One region of the Shinella agrisoli genome, then DNA from elsewhere that is predicted to be linked to it. Evidence: predicted binding sites of a transcription regulator. Region 1 holds the regulator's gene; the other holds the start of a gene.

Region 1 (9,272 bases):
GCGGTCAAGCCGTTCCAGAAGCTCCGTGTCGTCCTGGATGATGCCCGAGATCTTCACCCTCGCGATGTGATCGCCCGCCCCGCTGCCCCGCCACTGCCAGGCGGCCGCGGCGAAGACGGCGACAAGCGCGATCAGGATGGCCGCAACGCGCCAGAAGGTGAGCTTGCGGCGCAGTTGCCGGCGGTCTGCTATGGTGGATTGGTCCATCTACTGTCCTCGATATTCCGTTCCCCGCACGATTCCCGAAAATATCGTGCGGAGCCTGCACGCCGATGACGGCTTGCAGAAAGCCCTATCGATATGGCATTCCCCGCACAAATGGCAAATCGTCGCCGAAGTTTCTTGGACATCCATTGTTTGTTCAGGAATAATCGCCATATGGGGCCCGTTATGGATACGGCCCGCCATACCCGCGGCGAAGGCCGGAGCTGAAACTCAAGCAGGCAGTATGCTGGACAGCGTGACAGAAGCACCGACGACGGGTGCACAGGGCATGGGCGTTTCCGCCGAGGCTTACCGCCTCGCGACGCGGCATTCCGCGCGCGTGCGCTTCCTGAAGATCGCCCTGCCCGTCGCCGCCCTGATCATCGGCGCGATCTTCGCGATCGTCTCGATCGTGCGCACCTACATCCCTTCCGAGCTCCAGGTCGAAAGCGCCTCCATCGAGGACGGCAAGATCGTGATGCGCAACCCGGCCATCGCCGGGCGCAACGACGACGGCATCAGCTACTCGATGAAGGCCGAGCGGGCGCTCCAGGACATGAAGCATCCCGACGTCATCACGCTGGAGAACATCACGGCGAAAATGCCCGTCAACGAGAAGACGGTCGCGGAGGTGATCGCCAAGACGGGCGTCTACGACCGCGGGCGCAACCTGCTCGACATGCTCGCGCCCTTCACCATCAACCTCAACACGGGCCTCGAGGCGGCGTTCCGTTCCGCCCACCTCGACATCAACGGCGGGACCATGTCGACGGACGAGCCCGTTTCAATCCGTTCGTCCGCCGCATCCATTGTTGCGCAGTCGCTGCGAATGACGGATAAAGGCCGGGTCGTCGTCTTTGAAGGCAAGGTCGTCGTCGACGTCGATCCTGCCGCCATCCGCAACCGAGAAAAGTAAGAGCGCCATGTCCGCCACTCTCTCCGCCCCCGTTCGGGCTGCCAGCCTCTTCGTTCTTGCCGCGGGCTTCGCGCTTGCCGCGGGCCACGCCGGCGCCCAGCAGACGTCGAGCCGAATGAAGGGCATGGAACTGTCGAACGACCAGCCGATCCAGATCCAGAGCGACAAGCTGGAGATCCGCGACCAGGAGAACAAGGCCGAATTCACCGGCAACGTGAAGGTCGTGCAGGGCACGACGACGCTGCAGGCCGGCAAGATGGTCGTCTACTACAAGTCCGGCGGCGGCTCGGTCGCCAGCGGCGATGCCGACATCGAGAAGATCGACGTCTTCGACAAGGTCTACCTGAAATCCGAGACCCAGGAGGCGACGGCCGATACGGGCACCTTCAACCTCGTCGACGAGACGCTGCTCCTGAAGGGCAAGAAGGTCGTGCTTTCGGAGGGCGAGAACGTCTTCGTCGGCTGCCAGCTCCATGTCACCATGCGCACCGGCGAAGCCAAGCTCGACGCCTGCGGCGGACGCGTCATGATCCAGCTCGACCCGAAATCCCGCAAGCAAACGAACTGATATAGCGCCTTCCCCGTGTCTTCCTCCCTGCTCACCCGTCTGACGCGCCGCCAGAAGAAGGCCGCGCAGGAGCCGCAGCGCAGCGTCGATCTCTCGCGCTACGAGGGGACCCTGATCGCCCGCGGGCTGACAAAGACCTACCGCGACCGCCGCGTCGTCAACGGCGTGTCGCTGGTCGTGCGCCGCGGCGAGGCCGTCGGACTGCTCGGGCCCAACGGCGCGGGCAAGACGACCTGTTTCTACATGATCACCGGGCTCGTGCCCGTCGACGAGGGCTCGATCGAGATCAACGGCCACGACGTCACGACGATGCCGATGTACCGCCGCGCGCGCCTCGGCGTCGGCTACCTGCCGCAGGAAGCCTCGATCTTCCGCGGCCTGACGGTGGAGGAGAACATCCGCGCCGTCCTGGAGGTGCACGACAAGGACAGGGCGCGGCGCGAGCAGAAGCTCGACAGCCTGCTTGCCGAATTCTCGATCTCGCACCTCAGGAAGTCGCCGGCCGTCGCGCTCTCGGGCGGTGAACGCCGCCGCCTCGAAATCGCCCGGGCGCTCGCCACCGACCCGACCTTCATGCTGCTCGACGAGCCCTTCGCCGGCGTCGACCCGATCTCGGTCGCAGACATCCAGGCGCTGGTGCGCCACCTCACCTCGCGCGGCATCGGCGTGCTCATCACCGACCATAACGTGCGCGAGACGCTCGGCCTCATCGACCGCGCCTACATCATCCATGCCGGCGAGGTGCTGACCCACGGCCGAGCGAACGACATCGTCAGCAATCCGGACGTTCGCCGCCTCTATCTCGGCGACAATTTCAGCCTTTGAGGCCTGCGGCCGCGATCTTCACCAAGTTTCCGGCCGCGACTTGACCAAACTTCTCAAAAAAGCAATTTTTGGGCCAGTTGGATCCTGTCGCCCCGCCATGACGGCCGAGGGGCGCTTTTCCGGGGAGTAAAGCGTCCGAATGGCACTCGCAGCCAGCCTCTTCCTGCGTCAAAGCCAGTCGCTGGTCATGACCCCGCAGCTCATGCAGTCGATCCAGCTGCTGCAGATGACGCATTTCGAGCTCAACCAGTTCATCGAGCAGGAAGTCGAGAAAAACCCCCTCCTCGAAGTCGCGCCGAACGACGACGGCCGCGGCGCCGACGAGCATTTCCCCGCGGGAGAGGAGCGCGGGCATGCCGAGAATGCGGGCTCCGACGAGGGCTTCCAGCCCGACCTCTACGATTCGGCCACCGCCGGCACCGCGGGCGGCGCAGCCGAAACCTTCGACGGCGGCCTCGACAACGTCTTTCCGGACGACGCCGGCCCGCGCGCCGCGGACGCGCCGGAACTCATCGGCCAGTGGAAGTCCATGCCGGGCGGCGAGGACGGCGGAGGCTACGACCTCGACGACTTCGTGGCGACCCGCAAGACGCTGCGCGACGTGCTGAACGAACAGATCCCCTTCGTCCTCTCCGACCCCGTCGACCGGCTGATCGCCCAGCATCTCGTCGACCAGCTCGACGAGGCCGGCTATCTCCAGGGCAGCACGGCCGAGACGGCGCTGCGCCTCGGCAAGCCCGTCGCCGAGATCGAGCGCGTGCTCTTCCGCCTCCAGGAGCTCGACCCGCCCGGCGTCTTCGCCCGGTCGCTCGGCGAATGCCTCGCGATCCAGCTAAAGGCTCTCGACCGGCTCGATCCGGCCATGGCCGCGCTCATCGACAACCTCGAACTGCTCGCCCGGCGCGACTTCGCCACGCTGAAGAAGCTCTGCGGCGTGGGCGAGGACGACCTGCTCGACATGCTGGCGGAAATCCGCAAGCTCGATCCCAAGCCCGGCACGCGCTACGAGACGGGCGCCTTAGAGGCCGTGGTGCCGGACATCATCGTGCGCGCGGCCCCGGACGGGACCTGGCATGTCGAACTCAACGCCGACACGCTGCCGCGCGTGCTCGTCAACCGCGAATACTATGCCGCCGTTTCCAGCCGCACGAGCCGCGACAGCGAGGACCACGCCTTCCTCAACGAATGCCTGCAGACGGCCAGCTGGCTGGCGCGCAGCCTCGACCAGCGCGCCCGCACCATCATGAAGGTGGCGAGCGAGATCGTGCGCCAGCAGGACGCCTTCCTCATGCACGGCGTCGACCACCTGCGCCCGCTGAACCTGAAGACGGTCGCCGAGGCGATCAAGATGCATGAATCGACGGTGAGCCGCGTCACCTCGAACAAGTACATGCTGACGCCGCGCGGCCTCTTCGAGCTCAAGTACTTCTTCACCGTGTCGATCGGCTCGGCGGAGGGCGGCGATTCCCATTCGGCCGAGAGCGTACGCCACCGCATCCGCACGATGATCGCGCAGGAATCCCCCGACGCGGTGCTCTCGGACGACGACATCGTCGACATCCTGCGCAAGGGCGGGGTCGACCTTGCCCGCCGGACGGTCGCGAAATACCGCGAGGCGATGAACATCCCCTCCTCCGTGCAGCGGCGCCGGGAAAAACGGGCGCTCGCCAAGGCGGCCGGTTCCTGAAACAAAGCCGGGGAAAGCCGCGTTCCACACCTCAAGAAGTTAACAGAGCCTCAATCCCGATTGACTTCGCCGTCGGGAAGGGCTAATGCGCGCCCCAATTCTGAAGAGAAGGCAGCCCGGAATTCCAGACATATTCCCGCTTTTTTGCAGCATGCGGCGCAAAATCCATCGCATGCGTGAAAAGCTTGGAACGTGGGTGAGGTTGGAATAGACTGTTGCGCGCAAATCACGAAAGAGAGGAAACCTCCATGAGTGTGCGTGTATCCGGTAAACATATGGAAATCGGCGAAACTTTCCGTCAGCGCATCGAAGAGCAGGTGGGAGAGGCCGTAACCAAATATTTTGACGGAGGATATTCGAGCCAGGTCACCGTGGAAAAAGCGGGATCGCGGTACAGCGCGGACTGCAAGATCCATCTCGATACGGGCATGGCCTTGCAGGCGAATGGCGAAGCAAACGACCCTCTGGCAGCCTTCCAGGCAGCCTCCGAACGGATCGAGAAGCGCCTGCGCCGGTACAAGCGCAAACTCAAGGCACACCACAACGGCAACGGCCACGACGCCTTTGCGGAAGTGGCCTACACGGTGATGGATTCGGTCCCCGACGAGGACGACGAGCTTCCCGAGGACTACGCGCCGACCATCGTCGCGGAAAGCACGAAGAAACTCAGGACCATGTCCGTCGCAAGCGCCGTCATGGCGCTCGACATGACGGACGAGCCGGTTCTTCTCTTCCGCAGCGCCGGGTCGGAGCAGCTCAATATCGTCTACCGACGCAACGACGGCAATATTGGCTGGATCGACGCAGCCAATATCAAAGGCTGAGTGACGGGAGCGTGGTGCCGGAAACGGCACCACATTTCCTAAGAAACCCTTCACGCAGCGCACGAGGACAAAAGCATGGCATTGGCAGGTTTGCTGCAGCAGAGTGCGATTATTCCGGCGATGAAGGCCAACTCCAAGAAGCAGCTGCTTCAGGAACTGGCGACAAAAGCGGCAAAGATCACCGGGATTCCGGAACGCGAGATCTTCGACGTTATCCTTCAGCGTGAGCGGCTCGGTTCGACCGGCGTCGGCAATGGCATCGCCATTCCGCACGGCAAGCTGAAGGAGCTTTCGCAGATCACCGGCCTCTTCGCACGACTCGAAACCCCCGTGGACTTCGAGGCCCTGGACGACCAGCCGGTCGACCTCGTCTTCCTGCTCCTGGCCCCGGAAGGCGCGGGCGCGGACCACCTCAAGGCTCTCTCGCGCATCGCCCGCGTGCTGCGTGACCCCACGATGGTCGCAAAGCTGCGCGCTTCCGACAATGAGAGCGCGATCTATGCCTGCCTCAGCGAGGAGCACGCGTCCAACGCGGCCTGAGGCGTCCGGCATGAAAAAACCGGCGGTTTGGGAACCGCCGGTCAATGTGTTGAAAACCTCGCCCCGCCCACTGCCGTCATCCTCGGGCTTGACCCGAGGATCCATGCGCCACCCGACGCAGGTGGATGCTCGGGTCAGGCCCGAGCATGACGGAGGAGAGGTTTGCGGCCCTGTTTCAGCAGCCTGACCGGCGGTTCTCGGACCGCCGGTTTTTCTTTATGCGCAAGAACGAGGATCAGGCCTGGGCAGCGCTCGCCTCGCCTGCGGGCGCCTTGGGGCCGCCCTTGGACACGCCGACCATCGCCGGGCGCAGCACGCGCTCGCCGATGACGTAGCCGGCCTGCACGACCTGGACGACCGTGTTGTTGGCGACATCCGTGTTCGGCACCTCGAACATGGCCTGGTGGAAGTTCGGATCGAACTTCTCGCCCATCGGGTCGAGCTTGCGCACGCCGTGGCGTTCCAGGGCGGCGAGCATGGAGCGCTCGGTCATCTCGACGCCTTCGGCCAGTGCCTTCAGGCCCGCATCGCCGCTTTCCAGGGCTTCCGCCGGAATGGCGTCGAGCGCGCGGCGCAGGTTGTCGGATACGGCCAGCATGTCGCGCGCGAAGCCGGCGACGGAGTAGGACTTGGCATCCTTCACGTCGCGCTCGGTGCGGCGGCGCAGGTTGTCCATCTCGGCGGCAAGGCGCAGATACTTATCCTTGAGGTCGGCATTCTCGGCCTTGAGAACCCCGATCGGATCGGGCTCGCCCGGGGCATCCGCCTCAACGGCGGCCTCCTCCGGGGCGGGCGCTTCCACGGCGGCGCTGTTCTCCGCCGCTTCGTCAGGTCCGTGTTTCTTGGTCTCGTCGGTCATGACGTACTCCGAATTGCATTTTGAGGGGTTGCGCCCGATATCGAGCTTTGGTCCTGAAAAATCAAGGGCCGGTGGCCGTATTACGCCCGTTCAGCGCGAAAGCCGCGACATGAGCTGGGCCGTATAATCCACCATGGGCACGATACGGGAATAGTTGAGGCGCGTCGGCCCGATGACGCCGACGGCGCCGACGATCTTCTCCTCGCTGTCGCGGTAGGGCGCGACGATGAGCGAGGAGCCCGAAAGCGAGAAGAGCTTGTTCTCCGAGCCGATGAAGATGCGCACGCCCGGCCCCGCCTCGGCGAGGTTCAGGAGTTCGATCAGGCTGTCCTTCCGCTCCAGGTCGTCGAACAGCATGCGCAGCCGGTCGATGTCCTCGGCGCCGGCAAGCCCTTCCAGCAGGTTCGCCCGGCCGCGCACGATGAGCCGCGTCGGCTTGCCGTCCTCAAGGCCGCCGGACCAGACCGCAAGCCCCCGCTCGACGAGGTCCTGCGAGAGCTTGTCGAGTTCGCGGCTGATCTCGCCGCGCAGCCGCTCCAGCTGCGCGCGCGCCTCGACCAGCGTGTTGCCGGCAAGGTGCGCGTTGAGGAAGTTCGCCGCTTCGGTAAGCTGCGAGCTCGTGACCCCCGCCGGCAGATCGATGATGCGGTTTTCCACCTGGTCATGGTCGCCGACGAGAACGACGAGCGCCTTCGTGGGCTCGAGCCGGATGAACTCGACATGCTTCAGCACGGCGTCGTTTTTCGTGGTGATGACGAGCCCGGCGCCGCGCGACATGCCGGAAAGCGCCTGGCTCGCCTCGTTCATCAGGGTTTCGACGGCGGCATGCTTCTGGCCGTGCGGGCGCACGTGGCGCTCGATCGAGGCGCGGTCCTCCGCCGAAATATTGCCGACCTGCATGAAGGCGTCGACGAAGAAGCGCAGTCCGAGCTGCGTCGGCAGGCGCCCGGCGCTGACATGCGGCGAGTAGATGAGGCCGAGTTCCTCAAGGTCGCTCATGACATTGCGCACGGAGGCGGGCGAGAGCGACATGGGCAGGATGCGCGACAGGTTGCGTGAACCGAGCGGCTCGCCGCTTTCCAAATAGCTTTCCACGATGCGGCGGAAGATTTCGCCCGAACGCTCGTCGAGCGCCGCCTGGCTGTCAGGACCCGGAGACCTCTTCAAAACCATCTTTCTGCTGCAACCCTGTTATCCGTCAGGAATATAGTGATTTCGCGGGACAGCGCAAAACGGATTTTCCGCGTGTCCGGCGCATCGCCATTCCCTCGCTCGGCGAACTGGTCTAAAGCAGCTTCCCAGATACCTCATACAGGAGTTCGCAATGCGGCCGTCCGGCAGAAAAACCGATCAGATGCGCAAGGTTTCCTTCGAGCGCAACGTTTCCAAGCATGCCGAAGGCTCCTGTCTCGTCAAGTTCGGCGACACGCACGTGCTGGTGACGGCGAGCCTCGAGGAGAAGACGCCGCCGTGGCTGCGCAACAGCGGCAAGGGCTGGGTGACGGCGGAATACGGCATGCTGCCGCGCGCCACCGGCGAGCGCATGAAGCGCGAGGCCGCGAGCGGCAAGCAGGGCGGGCGCACGCAGGAGATCCAGCGCCTCATCGGCCGGTCGCTGCGCGCGGTCGTCGATCTCGAAGCCCTCGGCGAACGCCAGATCACCGTCGACTGCGACGTCATCCAGGCGGACGGCGGCACCCGCACGGCATCCATCACCGGCGCCTGGGTGGCGCTGCACGATTGCCTGAAGTGGATGGAGGCGCGCAGCATGATCAAGGTGGAGAAGGTCCTCAAGGACCACGTGGCCGCGATTTCCTGCGGCATCTTCGCCGCCCAGTCGGTCATCGACCTCGACTATCTGGAGGATTCCGCCGCCGAGACGGACGCCAATTTCGTCATGACCGGCTCGGGCGGCATCGTCGAAATCCAGGGCACCGCGGAGGGCAAGCCGTTCACGGAGGAGGAATTCTCCACGCTGCTGGCGCTTGCCCGCAGCGGCATCGCCGAACTCGTCGCCCTGCAGAAGCAGGCGATCGCCTGACGAAAGGTTCCCCATGGCGGCCGCGATCGAAGGCATTCTCGAAACCGCGCTCTATGCGGACGACCTCGACGCGGCGGAGGCCTTCTACGGCGGCATCCTGGAGCTCGAAAGAATCACGCGGCAGGCGAACCGCCATGTCTTCTTCCGCTGCGGCCCCGGCGTCCTCCTGATCTTCAACCCGAAGGAGACCGTCAACCCGCCGCCGCCGGGTGCCTTTCCCGTACCGGTGCACGGGGCGGCCGGGCCTGGCCATGCCTGCTTCCGCGTGCCGGGGCCGGACCTTGATTTCTGGGTGAAAAAGCTCGAAGACGCGGGCATTGCCATCGAAGCGGATTTCCGCTGGCCGAACGGCGCCCGCTCCATCTATTTCCGCGACCCCGCCGGCAACAGCCTCGAATGTGCCGAGCCGGGCCTGTGGAACATCACGTAAGGACCACCATGCGCAAGCTCGACACCAAGACGATCGTCGTCGCCAGCCACAACGCGGGCAAGATCCGCGAGATCGAGGACCTGATCGGCCCCTTCGGCTTCTCCGCGAAATCCGCCGCCGAGCTGAACTTCGAGGAGCCGGACGAGACGGGCACGACCTTCGAGGAGAACGCGACGATCAAGGCGCTCGCCTCCGCCAGGGCCTCGGGGCTTCCCGCCCTTTCGGACGATTCCGGCCTGGTGATCGACGCGCTCGGCGGCGCGCCCGGCGTCTATACGGCGAACTGGGCGGAGAAGGAGGACGGCACGCGCGACTTCGCCATGGCCATGGAGAAGGTGGAAAAAGCGCTCAACGAGAAGAATGCGACCAAGCCCGAGG
Region 2 (9,272 bases), on a different contig from region 1:
GCCGCGCGGCTGGTAGCGGATGTTCTTGGCGTCCTCGTTGTCCGGCTGGATCATGACGGCGTTGCCGAGGTCGTCGATCAGTTGCTCGCCGGCCGTCTTGCTCGTGCCGTAGGTGGGTCCCATGCAGCCGGTCAGGAGGAGGCTTGCGCCGAAGAGGCCGACAAGGCCGGTACGCACCCGAATATTTCGCGTCATTCCCATGAACACCCTTCCAGCAGAGCCGGTACGCCGAGACCTATCGCACGACATTAGCAATAACGTAAAACGTTAATTCGCCGTGCCATGGCGGAACAATCCGACCATTTTCAGGCAGCAATACCGGATGAAGCCGCCAAGCGCAATTCATCCGGGCAAATCGACGGCCGGAAAGCGCCGGCCGTCAACAGGCGCGCCCTCAGGCGGCGCGGCGAAAGCCGATCTCGCGCAGCGCCGCGGCATCGCGGGCCGACACGTCCGGATAATCCGGGTCGGAGCCGACATCGGTCGTGATGCGCCAGGAACGGGCGCATTTCCGGCCTTCGGCGAGCTTCGGCTCGACGGACACCCCGGCGACATCCGGCAGCCGGAAGGCTTCGGCCGGTCCCTCGCCGGCAACCACGGCGATGGCCGAGGTGATGCAGATCTCCGCGAAATCCTGGCCTTCGAGGGCCGCCAACAGCTGCGGGTCGTTCACATGGACGACCGGAGCCGCCTCCAGCGAGGCGCCGATGCGCTTCTCGCGGCGCTCGATCTCCAGCGCGCCGGTGACGACCGAGCGCACGTCGCGGATCTTCTCCCACTTGGCTTCGAGCGCGTCGTCGCGCCACTCGGCCGGCACCGCCGGGAACTGTTCGAGATGGACCGACACGGCATCGGGCCTCCGCGACAGCCAGGCTTCCTCCATGGTGAAGGGCAGCATGGGCGCGAGCCACGTGACGAGGCACTCGAACAGCTTGCGGATGACGCAGAGGGCGGCGCGGCGCTTCAGCGAGGACGGGGCGTCGCAATAGAGCGCGTCCTTGCGGATGTCGAAGTAGAAGGCCGAGAGCTCGACGTTGGAGAAATCGATCAGCGCGCGGGTGATCCGCTTGAAGTCGAAGGCGTCGTAGCCCTCGCGCACGACCGCGTCCAGCTCGGAGAGCCGGTGCAGCATCAGCCGCTCCAGCTCCGGCATGTCGGCATGGGCGATCTCCTCGCCCGTGTCGTGCGCGAGCGTGCCCAGCATCCAGCGGATCGTGTTCCTGAGCTTGCGGTAGGCGTCGATGTTGGTCTGGATGATCGTCTTGCCGAGGCGCTGGTCCTCCCAGTAGTCGGTCGTCATCACCCACAGGCGCAGGATGTCGGCGCCCGATTCCTTCATCACGTCCTGCGGCGAGACGACGTTGCCCTTGGACTTCGACATCTTCTCGCCCTTCTCGTCCATGGTGAAGCCATGGGTGACGACGGCGTCATACGGCGCGCGCCCGCGCGTCGCGCAGCTTTCCAGCAGCGAGGAATGGAACCAGCCGCGGTGCTGGTCGGAACCTTCGAGATAGACGTCGGCCGGCCATTTGAGATCCGGGCGGTCCTCCAGCGTGAAGGTGTGCGTCGAGCCCGAATCGAACCAGACGTCGAGGATGTCCATGACCTGGTGCCATTTTGCCGGGTCGTGGTCGTTGCCGAGGAAGCGCTCCTTGGCGCCCTCGGCGAACCAGGCGTCGGCCCCCTCCTTCTCGAAGGCTTCGAGGATGCGGGCGTTGACGGCGTCGTCGACCAGCACCTCGCCGTTGTCGTCGGCGAAGACGGCGATCGGCACGCCCCAGGCACGCTGGCGCGAGAGCACCCAGTCCGGGCGGCTCTCGATCATGGCGCGCAGGCGGTTCTGGCCGGCGGCGGGCACGAAGCGGGTCGCGTCGATGGCGGAAAGCGAGCGCGAGCGCAGCGTGGTGCCGTCGCCGAGCTCCTTGTCCATGTAGACGAACCATTGCGGCGTGTTGCGGAAGATGACCGGCTTCTTGGAGCGCCAGGAATGCGGGTACGAGTGCTTGAGGCGCCCGCGGGCGAACAGCTTGTCGGCCGCGATCAGCGCCTTGATGACGCGCTCGTTGGCATCGCCCTTCCTGCCGTTGTCGTCCATGACACGCGCGCCCTCGAAGCCGGGCGCGTCGGCGGTGTAGAAGCCGGCGTCGTCGACGGTGAAGGGGATGCGGGTCGGGATGCCGCGCGCCTCCAGTTCGCGGGCCGCCGCCGTCCAGGCGTCGAAGTCCTCGCGGCCATGGCCGGGCGCGGTGTGCACGAAGCCCGTGCCGGCATCGTCGGTGACGTGGTCGCCGTCGAGCAGCGGGACGGGGAAGGTGTAGCCGAGGTCCTTCAGCGGGTGGGCGCAGGTGATGGCGGCGAGTTCCTCGGGCGCGACGTCGCGGACGAACCTGAAGGTGAGCTTCGCCTTGGCAGCCGCCTCGTCGGCAAGGCGCGTCGCGAAGATCAGCCTCTCGCCCGGCTGCGGGCCGAAATCGTTCTGCGCGGTTTCGACTTCATAGAGACCGTAAGGGTAGCGCGAGGAGAAGGCGATGGCGCGGTTGCCGGGGATCGTCCAGGGCGTGGTCGTCCAGATGACGACATGGTTGCCCTGGAGGTCGGCCGGACCTTCGACGACCGGGAACTTCACCCAGATCGTGTCGCTCTCGACGTCGGCATATTCGACTTCCGCCTCGGCCAGCGCCGTGCGCTCGACGACCGACCACATGACGGGCTTGGAGCCGCGGTAGAGCTGGCCGGACCTGGCGATCTTCAAGAGCTCGCCGGCGATGCGGGCCTCGGCGTGGAAGTTCATCGTCGTGTAGGGGTTCTCGAAGTCGCCCTCGATGCCGAGGCGCTTGAACTCGTCGGTCTGGACCTTGATCCAGCCGGCCGCGAAGTCGCGGCATTCCTTGCGGAACTCGTTGACCGGGACCTCGTCCTTGTTCTTGCCCTTCTCGCGGTACTTCTCCTCGATCTTCCATTCGATCGGCAGGCCGTGGCAGTCCCAGCCGGGCACGTAGTTGGCGTCGTAGCCGCGCATCTGGAAGGAGCGGGTGATGACGTCCTTCAGGATCTTGTTCAGCGCGTGGCCGATATGGATGTTGCCGTTGGCATAGGGCGGGCCGTCGTGCAGCACGAACTTCTCGCGGCCGGCGGCGGAGGCGCGCAGCTTCCGGTAGAGGTCCATCTGCTGCCAGCGGGCCACCGTCTCCGGTTCCTTCTGCGGCAGGCCGGCGCGCATCGGGAAGTCCGTCTGCGGCAGGTAGAGGGTGGACGAATAATCGACTTTTTCGGGCGTATCGGTCATGGGTATGGCTATCGTCTCATCGCGCGCATCTTCGCGCATGCGGGGGAATATCGGTCAATGCACCGGCAGTGACGGCGGGGGCGCTTTCAAGAACGCCCGAAATCCCGGACCTTCCGGCCTCGCTCAGAGCGCGCGGAAGGCCGGGCCACTAATTCGCAGATCGATGGTCGGCCGGTGGAGCATCATGCGCGCGGTCTTACGGCCTTTTCGGCGTTTTGAAAAGACGGCGGAGATATTTTGGGCGCTGTCGGCGGTTGGCAGCGGATTGCCCCTCATCCGGCTGCCGCCACCTTCTCCCCGCAAGCGGGGCGAAGGGATATGCCGCACCGTATTCCTCAAACAATGCCGGTTCGTGAGGCAAGTCCCCTCTGCCCGCTTGCGGGGAGAGGGTTGGGGTGAGGGGCAATCCGCACGGAAAAGCTCAGAAACAGAGGCGCGCGTCGATCGGCCCCAGCGGCCTGACGCCGGCAATGAGCGTCCTCGCCTCCTCCTCGTCGCGCTTCATCTGCACGACGAGCGCGTCGAGGCCGTCGAATTTCAACTCGTCGCGCAGGTGCCCGAAGAAGGAGACGGTTGAGACCTCGCCGTAGAGATCGCCGGAGAAATCGAAGAGGAAGGTTTCGAGCAGCGGCGCGCCGTCCGCATCGACCGTCGGGCGGCGGCCGTAGCTGGCGACGCCGTCGTGGAGGCTGCCGTCGGGGCGGCGGAAACGCACGGCATAGATGCCGTTGCGCAGTTCCACTTCCGGCGGAAGCTGCATGTTGGCGGTCGGGTAGCCGAGCGTGCGGCCGAGCTTCTTGCCGCCGATGACCTCGGCCTCGACCGTATAGCGGTAGCCGAGCTGGCCCGCCGCCTCCGCGACCGCGCCTTCCCCGAGGAGCGCGCGGATGAAGCTGGAGGAGATGACCGAGGCGTTCTCGTCGCGGAAGGCATCGACCAGCGTGACGCCGAAACCGTTCTCCTGGCCCGCCGCCATCAGGAAGGCCGGGCCGCCTTCCCTGCCCTTGCCGAAATGGAAATCGAAGCCGGTGACGACCTCGGAGGCGTGCAGCCAGTCCAGCAGCACCGAGCGGATGAAGTCGTGCGCCGACATTTCCGAGAAGGTGCGGTCGAAGGGATATTCGATGACGGCGGCAAAGCCCATGCCTTCGAGGATGCGCGCCTTCAGGGGCGCCGGCGTCAGGCGGAAGACGGGGCGCTCGGGCCGGAAGACCGTGCGCGGATGGGGCTCGAAGGTGAGCACGAGCGCGGGGATGCCGCGGCTCGTGGCGATGTCGAGCGCACGCTGCAACACCGCCTGGTGGCCGCGGTGCACGCCGTCGAAATTGCCGATGGCGACGACGCCGCCGCGCAGATGCTCCGGCAGCGGCTCTTTCGTCTCGTTCCTGTGAAATACCGTCATGGCCGACCGTCTCCGTCCCGTCACTGCAGCCGGGGCATCCACCATTTCGGGCGGGCGTCTTCCCGGGCGAGGAAGGCGTCCAGCCTTGCCTCATCCGTGCGGCCGGCGTCCACATATTCCTTCGCGTGGATGCCGCCGGAAATGTAGAGCACGTCGAGGCCGAAAGCTTCCGCGCCGCGCACGTCGGTCGGCATGCCGTCGCCGATGGCGATCACCCGCGACAGGTCGAAGGCGCCGCGCACCTCGTGCGCTTCGGCGAGCGACCTCTCGTAGATCGGCCGGTTCGGCTTGCCGGCGATCTGCGTCGTGCCGCCGAGCTCGCCATAGAGCGCGGCGAGCGCCCCGGCGCAGGGAATGAGCCGGTGGCCGCGCTCGACGACCAGGTCCGGATTGGCGCAGATGAAGGGCAGCTTGCGGGCGGCGAGCCGGGCAAGCTCCCCTCGGTAGTCCTCGACGGTTTCCGCCTCGTCCTCGCGCAGGCCCGCGCAGACCGCGATGCCGGCCTCATCGAGGCCGACCGGTTCGACATCGAGGCCGCCGAGCAGGGGCAGGTCCTTCTCCGCGCCGATGAAGTAGATCTCCCTCGGGCCCTCGGCGATCAGCGCGCGGGTGACGTCGCCGGAGGTGACGATGCGGTCATAGGCTTCGTCCAGCACGCCGAGGCCGCGGATCTGCACCTTCACCCCCGGATGGGGACGCGGCGAATTGGTGATGAGGACGACCGTGAGGCCGGCGGCGCGGGCGGCGGCAAGCGCCTCGGAGGCTTGCGAAAAAGCCTCCACGCCGTTGTGCAGGACGCCCCAGACGTCGCAAAGCACCACGTCGTACAACGAGGCGATGTCGCCGAAGGATTGGATGCGTTGAGCCATAAGGAATCCCGTGTCGAGGTCGAGCCCGGCTGACATTGCAAAGCGACGGCAAGAAAACAAGCCTCCAGACTGCCGGCAAAGTCCGCCAAACCTCTCCTTTGTCATGGCCGGGCTTGCCCCGGCCATCCATAAGCCTTTGAAAAGAATGGGCCTCGGGTCAAGCCGAGGACGACGGCGTATCTGGGGCGATATTTGCCATCGAACCGCCTCTCCACACAATTTTGCCCCATCGACAGGCAAACTGCCGAACATTCATCGAGCCGGCTTGATGGCGCGCGATGGCTTTCCCATCTGGTGGGGGCGTTGCGAAGACCCCTCATCCCCCGCCGATAACCATTCCCGGCGAAATAATTTCGGGCCGCCGTTCTTGACTCGAAACGCGCAGCCGCCTATCTCGGCTGCGCTAGCACTCACAAGCGACGAGTGCTAACATCAATCCAACGGATCCGCATCGCGATCCGCAATGTCATTTGATCGAGGGAAAAGACAATGGCAAGCACCAACTTCCGCCCGCTTCACGACCGCGTCGTCGTTCGTCGCGTCGAGTCCGAGGAAAAGACCAAGGGCGGCATCATCATCCCCGATACCGCCAAGGAGAAGCCGCAGGAAGGCGAAATCGTCGCCGTCGGCTCCGGCGCCCGTGACGAAAGCGGCAAGGTCGTCGCGCTCGACGTCAAGGTCGGCGACCGCGTCCTGTTCGGCAAGTGGTCGGGCACCGAAGTCAAGCTCAACGGCGAAGACCTTCTGATCATGAAGGAAGCCGACATCATGGGCATCATCGGCTGATCGGCCGGTAATTCCCTTCCGAAATCCGCTGACACCTCTTTTCAGGAGTTCTCACAATGGCAGCCAAAGAAGTCAAGTTCGGCCGCACCGCGCGCGAAAAGATGCTGCGTGGCGTCGACGTCCTCGCAGATGCAGTCAAGGTAACGCTCGGCCCAAAGGGCCGTAACGTCGTCATCGACAAGTCCTTCGGCGCTCCGCGCATCACCAAGGACGGCGTTTCCGTCGCCAAGGAAATCGAACTGGAAGACAAGTTCGAGAACATGGGCGCGCAGATGGTCCGCGAAGTCGCTTCGAAGACCAACGACGTCGCCGGTGACGGCACCACCACCGCAACCGTTCTCGCCCAGGCGATCGTGCGCGAAGGCGCCAAGGCCGTCGCCGCCGGCATGAACCCGATGGACCTGAAGCGCGGCATCGACCTCGCCGTCGCGGAAGTCGTCAAGGATCTCCAGGCCAAGGCCAAGAAGATCAACACCTCGGAAGAAGTCGCGCAGGTCGGCACGATCTCGGCCAACGGCGAGCGCCAGATCGGCCTCGACATCGCCGAAGCCATGCAGAAGGTCGGCAACGAGGGCGTCATCACGGTCGAGGAAGCCAAGACCGCCGAGACCGAACTCGAAGTCGTCGAAGGCATGCAGTTCGACCGCGGCTACCTCTCGCCCTACTTCGTCACCAACCCGGAAAAGATGGTCGCCGACCTCGAGGACGCCTACATTCTCCTGCACGAGAAGAAGCTCTCGAACCTCCAGGCCATGCTCCCGGTTCTCGAAGCCGTCGTCCAGACCGGCAAGCCGCTGGTCATCGTCGCTGAAGACGTCGAAGGCGAAGCCCTCGCGACGCTCGTCGTCAACAAGCTGCGCGGCGGCCTGAAGATCGCCGCCGTCAAGGCCCCGGGCTTCGGCGACCGCCGCAAGGCCATGCTGGAAGACATCGCCATCCTGACGGGCGGCACGGTCATCTCCGAAGACCTCGGCATCAAGCTCGAGAACGTGACGCTCGACATGCTCGGCAAGGCCAAGAAGGTCTCGATCTCCAAGGAAAACACGACGATCGTCGACGGTGCCGGCCAGAAGGCCGAGATCGAAGGCCGCGTCGCGCAGATCAAGGCCCAGATCGAGGAAACCACCTCCGACTACGACCGCGAGAAGCTCCAGGAGCGCCTGGCCAAGCTCGCCGGCGGCGTCGCCGTCATCCGCGTCGGCGGCTCGACGGAAGTCGAGGTGAAGGAAAAGAAGGACCGCATCGACGACGCCCTCAACGCGACGCGCGCTGCCGTTCAGGAAGGCATCGTGCCGGGCGGCGGCGTCGCCCTGCTGCGCTCCTCCACGAAGATCGCCGTCAAGGGCGAGAACGACGACCAGGAAGCCGGCATCAACATCGTCCGCAAGGCGCTGCAGTCGCTGGTCCGCCAGATCGCCGACAACGCCGGTGACGAGGCCTCCATTGTCGTCGGCAAGATCCTCGAGAAGAACGAGGACAACTACGGCTACAACGCCCAGACCGGCGAATACGGCGACCTGATCCAGCTCGGCATCGTCGACCCGGTCAAGGTCGTCCGCACGGCGCTCCAGAACGCCGCTTCGGTCGCCTCGCTGCTGATCACGACGGAAGCCATGATCGCCGAACTGCCGAAGAAGGACGCTCCGGCCATGCCGGGCGGCATGGGCGGCATGGGCGGCATGGACATGATGTGATAGGCCGAAAGCCTGTCGCATTCGAGCCATCCGGTTCGGTTTCGGAAGGGGCGGTCTTCGGGCCGCCCTTTCTGTTTTTCGCCGCAACCGGACCTGTATCGTTGCCGTGAAAAGAATTTTTTCATTTGTACAATAATTCTCAAAAACCCGTTGCTGGCATAAAAAAACCAATTATAAAGGCGCTCCAAGTGAACTTTAATGTTCACGCGGGATTCAAGCACTGGTTGGCGGCAGGACATGCCGGCCGGCCCTGCGGCGGCAATCCCTGAAGTTTCGAAAGAACCGCCGTGCGGCCCGAATGGAGAGGCATCGGCGGTCTTCACGCGTACGTCCGATCCGCTGAAGACAGACGGAGCCGGACGAAGTTCAGTACATGAGAAAGTGGTTCGGCGGACTTCGAGGGATGTCAGCCGGCACTCTCTTTTAGCATGTCGCACGCCGCAAGAGGGTGAGACGTGGGGACCAAATTCGAGCAACTGCCCTGGGGTTGTCGGTGTTCAAGATAATCAAGACTGATCTCTCGTCTCCGTTCCTGCCGGGATCGATGGAATTCGACGAGACGGACAACGAGCTGCTGACGCAATATTGCGTGACGGAGCGCTGGACCGGCGATCTTTCCAACGGCCTCTTCACGCTCGGCGACAAGGCGGCGCTGGCGCACGGCCTGCCGCAGCGCACCTGCGGCCTGCTGAACCTCATCCGCTGCTACGAGCCGCTCGACCGCACGCGCGTGCTGGAACTCTTCGAGCAGGCGGCGGCCTCCTCCTCGTCCTTCTGCTTCTCCACGACGATCCACCTCGACGGCGCGCCGCGCCAGCCGGTGTTCTGCGTCGGCGAATCGACGGGCCTGGAGGAGAAATATGCCGGCACGATCATCGGCGTCTTCATCTTCCCGCGCTTCCAGATCGACCTCGCCGGCCGGCGCTTCAAGCGGCAGTAGAGCGGTTCAGGCCGCTTCGACCACCGCCCCCTCGCCGACCCGGATCCGTTCGATCGGCACCGGGCGCCCCAGGAAATAGCCCTGCGCCTCGTCGCATCCTTCGTCGAGAAGGATGTCGAGCTGGCTGCGCGTCTCCACGCCTTCCGCCAGCACCGGCACGCGCAGCGTCTGGCCCAGCGCCAGGATGGCGCGGATGATCGCCTTCGCCTCGGGGCTCGCCTCGACCTCGTTCATGAAGCTGCGGTCGAGCTTGATCTTGTCGAAGGGGAAGGCGCGCAGCGTCTCCAGCGACGAG

The links. The regulator HrcA, encoded in region 1, represses chaperone genes, less so after heat shock. The targets are predictions, from matches to a motif close to GTTAGCACTCNCNNNNNGNGAGTGCTAAC.
Region 2: the regulator HrcA is predicted to act here: its motif matches at 5,960-5,988, upstream of groES (co-chaperone GroES).

What each region holds. Positions count from the first base shown of each region.
Region 1 covers NZ_JBJIEP010000008.1:122,101-131,372, forward strand. Annotated here, with positions in the region: gene sppA (signal peptide peptidase SppA) at 1-207, opposite strand, end outside; gene lptC (LPS export ABC transporter periplasmic protein LptC) at 449-1,120, shown strand; gene ACIIOY_RS10740 (LptA/OstA family protein) at 1,128-1,688, shown strand; gene lptB (LPS export ABC transporter ATP-binding protein) at 1,716-2,513, shown strand; gene rpoN (RNA polymerase factor sigma-54) at 2,653-4,200, shown strand; gene hpf (ribosome hibernation-promoting factor, HPF/YfiA family) at 4,449-5,024, shown strand; gene ptsN (PTS IIA-like nitrogen regulatory protein PtsN) at 5,100-5,564, shown strand; gene grpE (nucleotide exchange factor GrpE) at 5,800-6,423, opposite strand; gene hrcA (heat-inducible transcriptional repressor HrcA) at 6,514-7,590, opposite strand; gene rph (ribonuclease PH) at 7,748-8,464, shown strand; gene ACIIOY_RS10780 (VOC family protein) at 8,478-8,894, shown strand; gene rdgB (RdgB/HAM1 family non-canonical purine NTP pyrophosphatase) at 8,903-9,272, shown strand, end outside.
Region 2 covers NZ_JBJIEP010000003.1:150,961-160,232, forward strand. Annotated here, with positions in the region: gene ACIIOY_RS03540 (hypothetical protein) at 1-201, opposite strand, end outside; gene ileS (isoleucine--tRNA ligase) at 395-3,286, opposite strand; gene ACIIOY_RS03550 (bifunctional riboflavin kinase/FAD synthetase) at 3,708-4,688, opposite strand; gene ACIIOY_RS03555 (TIGR01459 family HAD-type hydrolase) at 4,709-5,557, opposite strand; gene groES (co-chaperone GroES) at 6,047-6,343, shown strand; gene groL (chaperonin GroEL) at 6,400-8,037, shown strand; gene ACIIOY_RS03570 (hypothetical protein) at 8,531-8,977, shown strand; gene ACIIOY_RS03575 (bifunctional diguanylate cyclase/phosphodiesterase) at 8,984-9,272, opposite strand, start outside.